Regions from separate parts of the Klebsiella sp. I138 genome, predicted to be linked through region 1. Evidence: predicted binding sites of a transcription regulator. Region 1 holds the regulator's gene; each other region holds the start of a gene.
The links. Region 1 encodes CRP, which controls carbon source genes, mostly activating them, when cyclic AMP is high. Its sites were predicted from a motif close to ATGTGANNNNNNTCACAT; they were not measured.

Region 1 (3,178 bases):
CGATTTCCCCTGGCTGCTCGCGATGCTACAGGGCTCGTTTATCTCACATATCAATACGCTGGTAGTGCCGGGCGGGAAAATGGGGCTGGCGATGGAACTCATTATGACGCCGCTGGTAGAGCGCCTGATGGAAGGCAAAGCGATTTAAATGGCCGGGCGGCGCGACAAAACGGTGTAAGCCCGGTAAGCATCGCGCCACCGGGCATCTGGTATTACGCTTCCACCACTTCAAATGTATGAGTGATGTTCACCGCTTTTTGCAGCATCAGCGCTACCGAGCAGTATTTCTCCGCCGACAGTTCTACCGCACGCGAGACCGCCGCATCTTTCAGCTCTTTGCCAGTCACGATAAAATGCATATTGATATGGGTAAACAGGCGCGGCGCCTCTTCCCGGCGTTCCGACGTCAACTTCACTTCGCAGTTGGTCACGTTGTGGCGACCTTTTTGCAAAATAGACACGACATCGATCGCACTGCATCCACCCGCCGCCATCAGCACCATTTCCATCGGGCTTGGCGCTTTATCCCCGGAGTTGCCATCCATCAAAATCTGATGACCCGATGCGGACTCTCCAATGAAGGTTAACCCCTCAACCCATTTCACACGAGCTTGCATAAAATTTAACTCCAAGGTTGCAATTTTCCTGACAGATTACGCGCACATAACAATTCTCGCAACGGAAGGCGACCTGCATCATGCTGAAGCGAGACACCAGGAGACATGCGGCAAAAGCTATGCTAAAACAGTCAGGATGCTACAGTATTACATTGATGTACTGCATGTATGCAGAGGAGTTCACATTACAGGCTGAAGAAAAATCACCAGCCGTTTCCCAGGCATAGGGAAACAATACGATTGCATGCCCGGATGCCGTGTTGTGTCGGCACCCGGAGATAGCTTATAACAGAGGATAACCGCGCATGGTGCTTGGCAAACCGCAAACAGACCCTACCCTCGAATGGTTCTTGTCTCATTGCCACATTCATAAGTACCCATCTAAAAGCACGCTGATCCACCAGGGTGAAAAAGCAGAAACGTTGTACTACATCGTCAAAGGCTCTGTGGCTGTGCTCATCAAGGATGAAGAAGGGAAAGAGATGATCCTCTCCTACCTCAACCAGGGCGATTTCATCGGTGAATTAGGCTTGTTTGAAGAAGGCCAGGAGCGTAGCGCCTGGGTACGTGCGAAAACCGCATGTGAAGTGGCCGAAATCTCCTACAAAAAATTCCGTCAGCTTATCCAGGTCAACCCGGACATCCTGATGCGTCTGTCGTCGCAGATGGCTCGTCGTCTGCAGGTAACCTCAGAAAAAGTGGGTAACCTTGCCTTCCTCGACGTCACCGGGCGTATCGCTCAGACGTTGCTGAATCTGGCAAAACAGCCAGACGCGATGACCCATCCTGATGGTATGCAGATTAAAATTACCCGTCAGGAAATTGGTCAGATCGTGGGTTGCTCCCGCGAAACCGTTGGCCGTATCCTGAAGATGCTGGAAGATCAGAACCTGATCTCTGCACACGGTAAAACTATCGTCGTCTACGGTACGCGTTAAGTCGATAAAACGGCGTATTGCACCCGCAATACGCCGTTTTTGTTTCCCCATTATGTGGCGCAGGCTGATTTACCACCCGGAAGTCAACTATGCACTGCGGCAAACGCTGGTGTTGTGTTTGCCTGTCGCAATCGGTCTCTTCCTCGGTCATCTACAGCAAGGCCTGCTGTTCTCGTTAGTGCCTGCCTGTTGTAACGTCGCTGGCCTCGATACACCTCACAAACGCTTTTTTAAGCGATTGATCGTTGGCGGTTCGTTATTTGCCGGCAGCAGCCTGGTCGTCCAGCTTCTGCTCCAGCAGGATATCCCGCTGCCTCTGATTCTCAGTGGCCTGGCGCTGCTGCTTGGCGTCACGGCGGAAATCAGCTCCCTGCACGCCAGGCTGCTGCCCGCATCGTTAATTGCCGCGATCTTTACCCTGAGCCTTGCCGGGAACATGCCCGTCTGGGAGCCACTGCTGATCTACGCTCTCGGGACCTTGTGGTATGGCCTGTTTAACTGGTTTTGGTTTTGGCTCTGGCGCGAACAGCCGCTGCGTGAATCGCTGAGCCTGCTCTATCGGGAGCTGGCTAACTACTGCGAAGCGAAATACAGCCTGCTGACGCAGCATATCGATCCGGCCACTTCGCTGCCGCCGCTGCTCACGCGCCAGCAAAAGGTGGTGGACCTGATAACCCAATGCTACCAGCAGATGCATATGCTGGCGGCGAACCAGCGCAACGACCACAAACGTCTGTTGCGGGCCTTTCAGGTGGCGCTGGATTTACAGGAACATATTTCCGTCAGCCTGCATCAACCCGAAGAAGTGCAAAAGCTGGTAGAGCGCAGCCACGCGGAGGCGGTGATCCGCTGGAACGCGCAAACCGTAGCTGCCCGCCTGCGGGTGCTGGCCGATGACATTCTGTACCACCGCTATCCGCAACGCTTTCATATGGATAAGCAAATCGGTGCGCTGGAGAAAATTGCCTGGCAGCATCCTGACAACCCGGTCGGACAATTCTGCGCCTGGCACTTTAGTCGAATAGCCCGGGTTTTGCGTACCCAGCGCCCGCTCTATGCCCGCAACCTGATGGCAGATAAAGAACGTCGCCTGCCGCTGCTGCCTGCGCTGAAGAACTATCTCTCATTGAAATCACCGGCATTACGCAACGCCGCCCGCATCTGCGTGATGCTATCGGCAGCCAGTCTGATGGGTAGCGCCCTGAATCTGCCCAAGCCCTACTGGATCCTGATGACGGTGCTGTTCGTGACCCAAAACGGCTACGGCGCGACGCGAGTACGTATCGTCCACCGGGCGGCAGGAACCCTTGCCGGTCTGGCCATCGCCGGACTGGCGCTGCACTTTCATGTCCCGGAGGGCTATACGCTCACCGCGATGCTGCTCGTCACGCTGATGAGCTACCTGATTATTCGCAAGCATTACGGCTGGGCGATGGTCGGCTTTACCGTAACGGCGGTGTATACCCTGCAGCTTCTGACGCTAAACGGCGAGCAGTATATTGTCGCCAGGCTCATCGATACGCTTATCGGCTGCCTTATCGCGTTTGGCGGCATGGTCTGGCTATGGCCGCAATGGCAAAGCGGGCTGCTGCGTAAAAACGCCCACGATGCGCTGGAAGCGGA
Region 2 (3,178 bases), 1.5 Mb from region 1:
ATAAATTTTGCGGCATATCCTCAACCAGCCCGGACAATTTTGCAGAGGGTACCATAAATCGCGTGAGCAGTTTCAGGGCTGTGGGTCAAAGCGCCTTAAAACCGCGTCATCCACCGACAACGGGTCGCCGCGTAGCTCGGCGCTGAGCTTGGCCATAAACTGCACGAGAAAGCGAGCATTGTGCACCGCCATCGCTTTGCCTTTGTCCGTTTGCATCGTTTCGGGTAAGCGCAACAGTTTGCGCTGGAAATGGTCCAACGCGTACTTTTTATCATCCAGTTCACGCCGGTCTGCAAAGGGGTCGTCCGCATCAAATAAAATATTATTGAGCGCTCCGGACACGGCAAAAACGCGGGCAAGGCCAATTGCGCCGAGCGCTTCCAGCCGGTCGGCATCCTGGACAATTTTGGCTTCCGTACTTTGCGGTGCAATAGCGGCGCTGAAGCTGTGCGCTTCAATCGCATGGTAAACAGCGGGATAGCACTCACGCGGAAAATCAGGGAACGACGACTGGAGAATACCCAGCGTTTTTTCTGCCGCCATCACCGAGGAGCGGCTGCGCTCAGGATGATTTTTTGCCAGGCTAACAATGTCATGAAAATAACAGGCAGTCAGAATGACCAGACGATCGACCTGACAGTCTTCGGCCAGCCGCTGCGCGGTTCCCCACACGCGACGAAAGTGCGAAATGTCATGGGCCGAGTCACCCTGCGGATGATGCCCCGCGAGCCAGGCTTCAAATCGTTGCTGCCAGTCAAGTTGTTCCATGCGCGTTCCTCTGAGAAAAGGCCAGCGTTGAGCATAGCAACTTTAATCGTGATGTTCATGCATCCCGGGAACAGGCCGGGTGTACCAGGCAATGGCGCCCAGAATGGCACCCACGAGGCTCAGTACAAGAAACCCAAGCAGAGCGCCAAGCCACTTACCCGTCGTCGATCCAAGATCCCCATCTATTGCCGCTCCGGGAACACTTTCAATTTTGCCAACGACCCACCAGTAGCGCAGCATCGCCCACAGAAAGTAACCACAAAAGGCATAAAAGACCCACAGGGCAAGTTTCCCACCCGGGCTCCGTTTCGCTTTCTGCTCCATTCATTCCTCTCCTTTAACTGACAACGAAACAGCGACACCGGAAAAAGGTGACGCACGTCACATTATACTGTGAAAAAGAGGATGGAACAGTCCCTTCAGCGACTGGGAAACCGTGCTGATGCCCGCGGGTATACAGAGAGAAATAGCAGCCCAGAGCATAATATACCCGCCCTTCTGACTTTAGGTGGCGAACAAAATAATTAAGATGCCAGATGATTATTTTGACATAACAAAATGAATGTTCACCCAGGCACTCTCAATCTAAAACACGCATTACCGGAATTAAATAAACAAGCCAAATCCATTATGCAAAATGAATAAAAAAACCATATTAAATAAAATCTACAACCTCATCTAAAAAAACCAATAACCCAATGTTATGAAAGACAATAAATCATATGAATGCATTGTTTTATAATGATAGATTTAAAATATAAAGATTCAAATGGAAACATTTTGAAATATTCAATATAATTTATTTACATTTTTATTTTAAAAAATACCGAACCTTCCCGATAGTATTAAATAGCTTTCAGCAAGACTTATCTCCATTCATATTAATTATAATACAAAGGGAAAACATAATGAAAAGAAAAGTACTGGCACTTCTGGTTCCGGCCTTATTAATAGCCGGAGCGGCTAACGCAGCAGAAATCTATAATAAGGACGGCAACAAGCTGGACTTCTACGGCAAAATGGTAGGCGAGCATGTTTTCACCAATACCGACCGCGACAACAGTGACAATAACTCCCAGGATACCACCTATGCTCGTTTCGGCGTCAAGGGTGAAACTCAGATTAACAGCAGCCTGACCGGTTACGGTCAGTTTGAGTACAATATCAAAGCGGATAAACCAGAAGGCGAACAGGGTAGCGCAACGCGCCTGGCGTTTGCGGGGTTGAAACTCGCCGACTTCGGCTCATTTGATTATGGCCGTAACTACGGGCTGGTTTATGACGCAGCAGGTTTTACCGACATGCTGGTCGAATGGGGTGGTGATGGTCTGGTGGCTACCGACAACTTTATGACCGGCCGTACCAACGGCGTTGCCACCTATCGTAACAGCGACTTTTTTGGTCTGGTTGATGGTCTGAATTTCGCGCTGCAATACCAGGGTAAAAATAATAACCGCGACCGTTTAAAATCTAACGGTGACGGCTATAGCACGTCGGTCGTTTACAGCGTCGATGGCTTTGGCTTTGCCGCTGCCTACAGCAATTCGGACCGCACTGACGAACAGGCAGCGGACCGCAAAGGCGAAACCGCAGAAGTCTGGAGCTTAGCAGCGAAGTATGACGCCAATAACCTTTACACGGCGGTAATGTATGCCGAATCCCACAATATGACGCCGATAGAAAATGACGTTTTCATCAACAAAACCGCCAACAAAACGCAAAATATTGAGGCCGTGGTTCAGTACCAGTTCGACTTTGGTCTGCGCCCATCCCTCGGCTATGTCTATGCTAAAGGCAAAGATCTTGGGGCTGGCAATGGCAGAAATGCTGAAATTATGAACTATGTTGAACTGGGCACCTGGTACTACTTTAACAAAAACTTCAACGTTTACACGGCTTACAAATTTAACCTGCTTGATGATAAAGACAGTGCCATCACCGGCTCCGCGACTGACGACCAGTTTGCTGTCGGCATAACCTATCAGTTCTGATGCGTTTTTTTCCGCGCTTAAGCTAAGCCCGCCGCGTGCGGGCTTTTTCACGCAGCGCTGCTGCCGTATCGCTCGCCAAAAACCTGCCCGCCCCCCTTCTATCACCTGTTTTGCAAATGGCAAAAGGCTGCTGCCAGCGGGTGTCGTCGAAGTGAGCACTTCCCGTCGTTGAGAAATCAGAGGATGATGATTGATGAGAATGTGACGCCCCGTTATACCAACACTATGCCAAGTGTGATGCGGGTCGTTGAAAGGAATTGACGTAAGTGTTTGAATAGTGGCGGAGAGAGGGGGATTTGAACCCCCGGTAGAGTTGCCCCTACTCTAGTTTTCGAGACTAGTCCGTTCAGCCGCTCCGGCATCTCTCCGCTGAGGTTGCTATAATGCCAGGTTCTTTGGCACTTTAATAGTTCCTGTCT
Region 3 (3,178 bases), 690 kb from region 1:
CAGGCTGGCGGTCTATGGCCAGCAGGAACGCCGGCTCCACGGGAATAAACATCAGAACATAGTCGAGCGAACGCAGACCTGGCAACTGCTGATAATCCTTGCGACCAAGCAGGCGGATATGGTTACGCACCGAGGCGATATGCTCCTGCAGTGCCGCCTCGCGGGTGTAGTCATCGTCTGCATTAAAATAGCGTTCATAGGCAACCAGCGTCATTTTGGCATCAATGACCACATCCTTCCCCTGCGGCAAGCGGACGATCACATCAGGCTGCATGCGCGAACGGCCTTCCGTTTCGATACTGACCTGGGTTTGATATTCATACCCTTCGCGCAAACCGGAGGCCTCCAGCACACGGGTTAACACCACTTCGCCCCAGTTACCCTGAGTTTTGTTATCCCCTTTCAGCGCTCGGGTCAGATTCAGTGCCTCCTGTGCCATCTGGGCATTCAACTGCTGCAAGTTGCGAATCTCATGAGCCAGCGTGTGCCGCTCGCGCGCCTCCTGGCCAAAGCTGTCCTGCACCTGACGGCGGAAACCGTCCAGCTGTTCACGCAGTGGGGTCAGCAGGCCATGTAAGCTCTGTCGGTTCTGTTCATCAACACGTCGGTTGCTGTGTTCGAAAATACGGTTTGCCAGGTTTTCAAACTGTTCGCTCAGGCGCTGTTCGCTGTTCACCATCTGGCGGATTTTATCCTCCGCGTGGATCCGGGTAGATTCAAGGCGGGTGGTGACTTCGCGGAGATCGGCCTCCAGAGAGGTGTTGATATCACGCAGGCTGCGGAGCTCATTATTCAGCAGTTCGCATTCATCACGCCAGTGGGCTTCCTGCACCAGCTGCTGGCGCGCGGCGCTGAGTTCGATATCCAGTTCACGGCGCTCTTCGATAAGATCGGCACGGATTTGGTCGGCATGAGCTTTAGTCGCCAGCCAGCCCACGATTAGCCCCACGGCCAACGCCACAACAGCACTAATAATAATCGAGATATCCACAACACCCCCTGTGGCAACAACTTACGGCACAAAAATAGAATTGTGCTGTACAAACGTCCAGTTTAAAAGAGTTTTCCTGCGAGGCGCAGCGCAAAAAAAAAGGCCGGAAGATCCGGCCCTGGGTCGAAAGACGGGGAAACTACAGCAGGCGACGAGCGGCTTCCACAACGATTTTTACCGCGTGGCTTTCGGTTTGCTTCATGGTTTCCGCGTTTGGAATTTCCTGCTGGGTACGGTTGACGATAACCCCGGCAACCATCCCGGCGCGCAGGCCCTGGCTGGCGCACATGGTCAGCAACGTCGCAGATTCCATCTCATAGTTCATGACGCCCATTGACTGCCACTCTTCCATGGAGCCTTTAAAACGGCTGACTACGCGACCGGAGAAGGTGTCATAGCGTTCCTGGCCCGGGTAGAAGGTGTCAGATGATGCGGTCACGCCGATATGGGTAGTCGCCCCGATCGATTTTGCCGCTTCCACCAGCGCGGTGGTGCAGGCAAAGTCAGCCACGGCCGGATATTCCATCGGCGCAAAATGCAGGCTTGCGCCGTCGAGGCGTACGGATGCGGTGGTGACCAGCACGTCACCAACATTGATGTGCGGCTGGATAGCACCGGTGGTGCCAATACGCAGGAAAGTTCGAATTCCCAGCTGCGCCAGTTCTTCAACGGCAATGGACGTTGACGGGCCGCCGATACCGGTCGAGCAGACAATGACCGACTTGCCATCCAGTTCGGCACGCCAGGAGGTAAATTCGCGATGCGATGCCAGCTTGACCGGCTTATCCATCAGCGCGGCGATCTTTTCCACACGCTCCGGATCGCCAGGGACGATAGCCAGCGTAGCCCCTTGTAAATCGTTTTTGGTGAGGCCGAGATGAAAAACATCAGACTTAGACATAAAAAAACTCCTCTGTGGGTCGAATTATCAGCAGAAGCAAAACGGTACTTTACAGAAGCCATCGACTTCATTTTGTGATGACAATCACCATGAATGAAAAACATTGCAATGATTTTCCATCAAAAAGTGATAAACATCACATTAACAAGTTATATTCACCGTGCCTGAACAAAAGATAGCCTGTTTCAGGCACTGTGCTTTGTTAACGTCCGGTCGATAGCGTCTATAGTTATCGATGCGCTAATAAAAAATAAGGGTACGGAGAATACCATGACCACAACTAAGCAACCTGGCTTTGCGCCTGCAGCCACGCCCCACGCTTCTACCGCCGTTCATACCTCGGAGGAAAGCATTATCACCGGCGAAACGTCGATCCCCACTCAGGGGGAGAACATGCCGGCGTATCACGCTCGTCCAAAAAACGCCGATGGCCCGCTCCCGGTCGTTATCGTTGTGCAGGAAATTTTCGGCGTCCATGAACATATCCGCGACATTTGCCGTCGCCTGGCGCAGGAGGGATATCTGGCTATTGCCCCAGAGCTCTACTTCCGTCAGGGCGATCCGAATGACTATACCGATATCCCCACCCTGTTCCAGGAGCTGGTCAGCAAAGTGCCGGATGCTCAGGTATTGGCAGATCTTGACCATGTCGCCAGCTGGGCAGCACGTCACGGAGGTGATGCCCATCGTCTGCTGATCACCGGCTTTTGCTGGGGGGGCCGTATTACGTGGCTTTATGCCGCACATAACCCGCAGCTGAAAGCTGCTGTTGCCTGGTACGGGAAGCTGGTCGGGCAGAAAACCCTGAACTCGGCGAAATATCCGGTGGATATTGCCGTTGATCTTAATGCCCCGGTTCTGGGGCTGTACGGCGGCAAAGACGCCAGCATTCCACAGGATACGGTGGAAACGATGCGCCAGGCGCTACGCGCCGCCAATGCCAAAGCGGAGATCATCGTCTACCCGCAAGCCGATCACGCCTTTAACGCCGATTATCGCGCCAGCTACCATGAAGAGTCGGCCAAAGACGGCTGGCAGCGTATGCTGGCGTGGTTCGCCCAGTATGGTGGAAAGCGCACGTAAGCCGCTATCGATTGCCGATATGGCGACTAATCATATCGGCAATCGTTCCATCACTCATCCATGCGGCCAGGCAGCCACAGACAAACTCATAGTGCTGTAGCCTGTTTCGGGGAACGCAAATCGCCTGCTGTATCTGGCTGAAGCTATCAGGCAGTAAACGGAACCGGGGATCGTCCTGCGCCACGCTGGCAAGCGGCTGACGA
Region 4 (3,178 bases), 2.3 Mb from region 1:
ATAATCGCACGTTTCAGCGGTTTTTCAGTTTGCAGACCAACGATTTTCTCAAGGGCTTTGTTGATATAGCCTGCGTCATGAGAAGTGATGGTGGATGCAAGGGAAGTGTCGAAATCAACAGGTGCGTGAGTACGGTTTTCCTGTTTAACGCCTTCCATGACGTTGTCCCACAGCTTGGTTGTCGCGTCAGTTGCGCCAGCCAGGAAGGACTCGTCACCTTCATAAGGGGTATAGTTTTTCTGGATAAAGTCACGTACGTTGACTTCTTTCTGCCAGTCACCTTTCGCGAAACCTTCCCAGGCTGTGGCTAACTTTTCATTAAGCTCGGACATGTAACACCTACCTTCTTAAGTGGATTTTTTATTTACTGCCTGAAACGGCCCTTAGTGATGGTCGTCGCCACGCAGGTAAATGACCCAGTATGTCAACCCAACCAGCAGACCACCGCCGATAATGTTCCCGATAGTTACCGGAATCAGGTTATCAGTAATGAAGTTCATAACGGTCAGGTGAGAGAAATTTTCCGGAGCAGAACCGACTGCGGTCCAAAATTCCGGGCTTGCAAAGTCGCGGATTACGATACCCAGCGGGATCATAAACATGTTAGCGATACTGTGCTCAAAGCCGCTGGCAACAAACATGGCCACGGGTAAAACCATAATCATGGCTTTATCCATCAGGCTGCGGCCGGAGTAGCTCATCCACACCGCCAGGCAGACCATCAGGTTCGCCAGGATACCCAGGCATACGGCTTCAATAAAAGTATGGTGCATTTTATGGTCAGCGGTTTGCAGGACGTTGAGGCCCCAACCGCCGTTAGCGGCCATATACTCGCCAGACAACCACATCAGCAATACAAACAGCAATGCGCCTATCAGGTTACCAACATAGACGTTGAGCCAGTTTCTTGCCAGTTGACCCCAGGTAATTCGTCCGCTGGCTTTCGCCACGACGATAAGAACGGTGGAGGTAAACAGGTCAGCACCACAAATGACGCAGAGAATCAGGCCGAGTGAAAAGCAGATCCCTCCGATCAGTTTGGCAATACCGAAAGGCATCGCGGCAGTGCCGGTTGTCGCTGTGATATAGAAGACAAAAGCGATGGAAATGAAAACACCAGCGGTAATCGCCAGATAAAACGTCTTCATCGGGTGCTTTGTCGCTTTGTAGACACCTGCTTCTTCGGCAACCTTCGCCATCGCAGCAGGGAGTAATAGATCAAAAGGGTTGTCAGCTTTCACACTAACTCTCTCTTTATAAAAGTTGGCGGTGAGATACTAACAAAGCATTATAGAAGGGAAATTGATGTAGATCATATCCCACCGGAACTATAAGCCCTGTATACGTATGGTTTTTACTTGTTTTGTATTTAACTATCTGTTTTATATTAAAAAAATAAATTTTAATATTTACAACTTATGTTGATTTTTTTCATTTTGGGACAGTGCTGACGGTTAATTAAAATGGGGTATTTTTTATTAAAATTAACAACCATAAGCTGATGCGTAAAAAATTTTTACGGTAAGTTAACGTAGCAACCACAAATTAGCGGCGAGTCTGCTCAGCGACGAAAAACGGGGCCCTCATCGACCCCGTTAAAATACGCTTACCAGCAGATTAAAGCCTTATTTGGCCCAGAATGCCGCTTTTGCCCGCTGCAGTTTTTCATAGGCCTTCAGTAACGACTGATGGGCCGGGAAGGCCTTGAGGTCGCTATCTACCGGCTGCAGGCCGTAGAACGGCGCTTCACCGCTCATTGCCGCGCTGGCGGCTTCTACCGCATCAGCCCCGTACATGCGGATGAAGGCATTCAGGTACTGCAGAGGCTGGCGTTCTTCTTCCTGACTAAGCAGCAGCAGCGTCTGCAGGCAGCGGTAGTAGTTGGCGCGCTCTGCGCTGAAGATGGAAGCATTGAATTCAATGGTCCATTCGGTCCAGATCAGCGCTTGTTCCAGATCGCCACCGGCCAGCGCCAGCATCGCTTTCAGTTCGCCAATACGCAGCGTATACCAGCCGTTGTCTTTGCCCGTTGCCAGGCCCAGCAGCTCGCGTACGCGGGTAAAGTCGTCGTTCCCTTCATCGTCCAGCTGCTCGATCAGCGCCAGATAGTCTTCTTTATCCCATTCACTGCCCGGAAGGGAAAGCAGGGTTTCGCGCAGATGGCTGCCCATGCTGTTATTGGCCAGCCACAGATCTTCTGCCGGATAAATGTCCGACATACCCGGAACGATGATGCGGCAAGCATAGACGCTCAGGTGTTCGTAATCGGCGATGTAAACTTCTTTATCTTCTTCTTTAAAGATAGCCATCAGAGTGGCGAACTCTTCTTCCGTCGTGCCGGAGAAGCTCCAGTCGACGAACGGATAATCGGCATCCTGCTTGAACATATCCCAGGAGATCAGACCGCTGGAATCAATAAAGTGAGTCTCAAGGTTGGCGTGTTCGGCCACTTCTTCATCATCGAAGGTCGGCGGTGTAAAGACGTCGAGATCTTTCAGGCTACGGCCTTGCAGCAGTTCGGTGACGGTACGCTCCAGGGCGACGCCAAAGTCCGGATGGGCGCCGAAAGAGGCAAAGCAGGTTCCGTTAGCCGGGTTAAACAGCACCACGCAGATAACCGGGTATTTACCGCCCAGTGAGCCATCGTAAGCAAAAATCGGGAAACCTTCGGCTTCCAGCTTATTAATGGATTCCACTACGCCAGGATAGCGTGCCATCACTTCCGCAGGGATTTCCGGCAGGCTGATACTTTCAGCGATGATGCGGTTTTTAATGTGACGTTCGAAGACTTCCGACAGTGCCTGAACGCGCGCTTCGTTCGGCGTGTTGCCTGCTGACATACCGTTAGAGACATACAGGTTGCCGACGATATTCATCGGGATATACACGGTTTCGCCATCGGACTGACGGGTGAACGGCAGGCCACACACGCCACGCTCGTCATTCCCCGACTGCAAATCGACCAGCATGCCGGCAGTCAGTTGATCGTCAGGATCGTAGAAGGCGCGCAGGCGAGGATCCAGCAGACCTTCCGGCACTTCATCATCTTCAGTCAGCGGGAACCATTTTTCATTTGGGTAGTGGACGAATGGTCCGTTCGCAATGGTTTCGCCTAACCAGAAGTCAGCAAAAAAGTAGTTGGTGGACAGACGCTCGAAATATTCGCCAAGCGCCGAGG

Region 2: the regulator CRP is predicted to act here: its motif matches at 1,138-1,155, upstream of drpB (cell division protein DrpB).
Region 3: the regulator CRP is predicted to act here: its motif matches at 2,017-2,034, upstream of udp (uridine phosphorylase).
Region 4: the regulator CRP is predicted to act here: its motif matches at 1,301-1,318, upstream of focA (formate transporter FocA).

The regions. Positions count from the first base shown of each region.
Region 1 is NZ_CP180447.1:4,598,738-4,601,915, reverse strand. It holds gene ACMYSK_RS21410 (phosphoribulokinase) at 1-148, shown strand, start outside; gene ACMYSK_RS21405 (OsmC family protein) at 213-617, opposite strand; gene crp (cAMP-activated global transcriptional regulator CRP) at 923-1,555, shown strand; gene ACMYSK_RS21395 (YccS/YhfK family putative transporter) at 1,608-3,178, shown strand, end outside.
Region 2 is NZ_CP180447.1:631,489-634,666, reverse strand. It holds gene ACMYSK_RS02845 (DNA cytosine methyltransferase) at 1-16, opposite strand, end outside; gene ACMYSK_RS02840 (phosphohydrolase) at 73-768, opposite strand; gene drpB (cell division protein DrpB) at 811-1,092, opposite strand; gene ACMYSK_RS02830 (porin) at 1,677-2,759, shown strand; tRNA gene ACMYSK_RS02825 (tRNA-Ser) at 3,038-3,127, opposite strand.
Region 3 is NZ_CP180447.1:3,912,381-3,915,558, forward strand. It holds gene rmuC (DNA recombination protein RmuC) at 1-991, opposite strand, end outside; gene udp (uridine phosphorylase) at 1,131-1,892, opposite strand; gene ACMYSK_RS18275 (dienelactone hydrolase family protein) at 2,163-2,975, shown strand; gene ACMYSK_RS18280 (transporter substrate-binding domain-containing protein) at 2,980-3,178, opposite strand, start outside.
Region 4 is NZ_CP180447.1:2,256,441-2,259,618, reverse strand. It holds gene pflB (formate C-acetyltransferase) at 1-332, opposite strand, end outside; gene focA (formate transporter FocA) at 384-1,241, opposite strand; gene ycaO (30S ribosomal protein S12 methylthiotransferase accessory factor YcaO) at 1,626-3,178, opposite strand, start outside.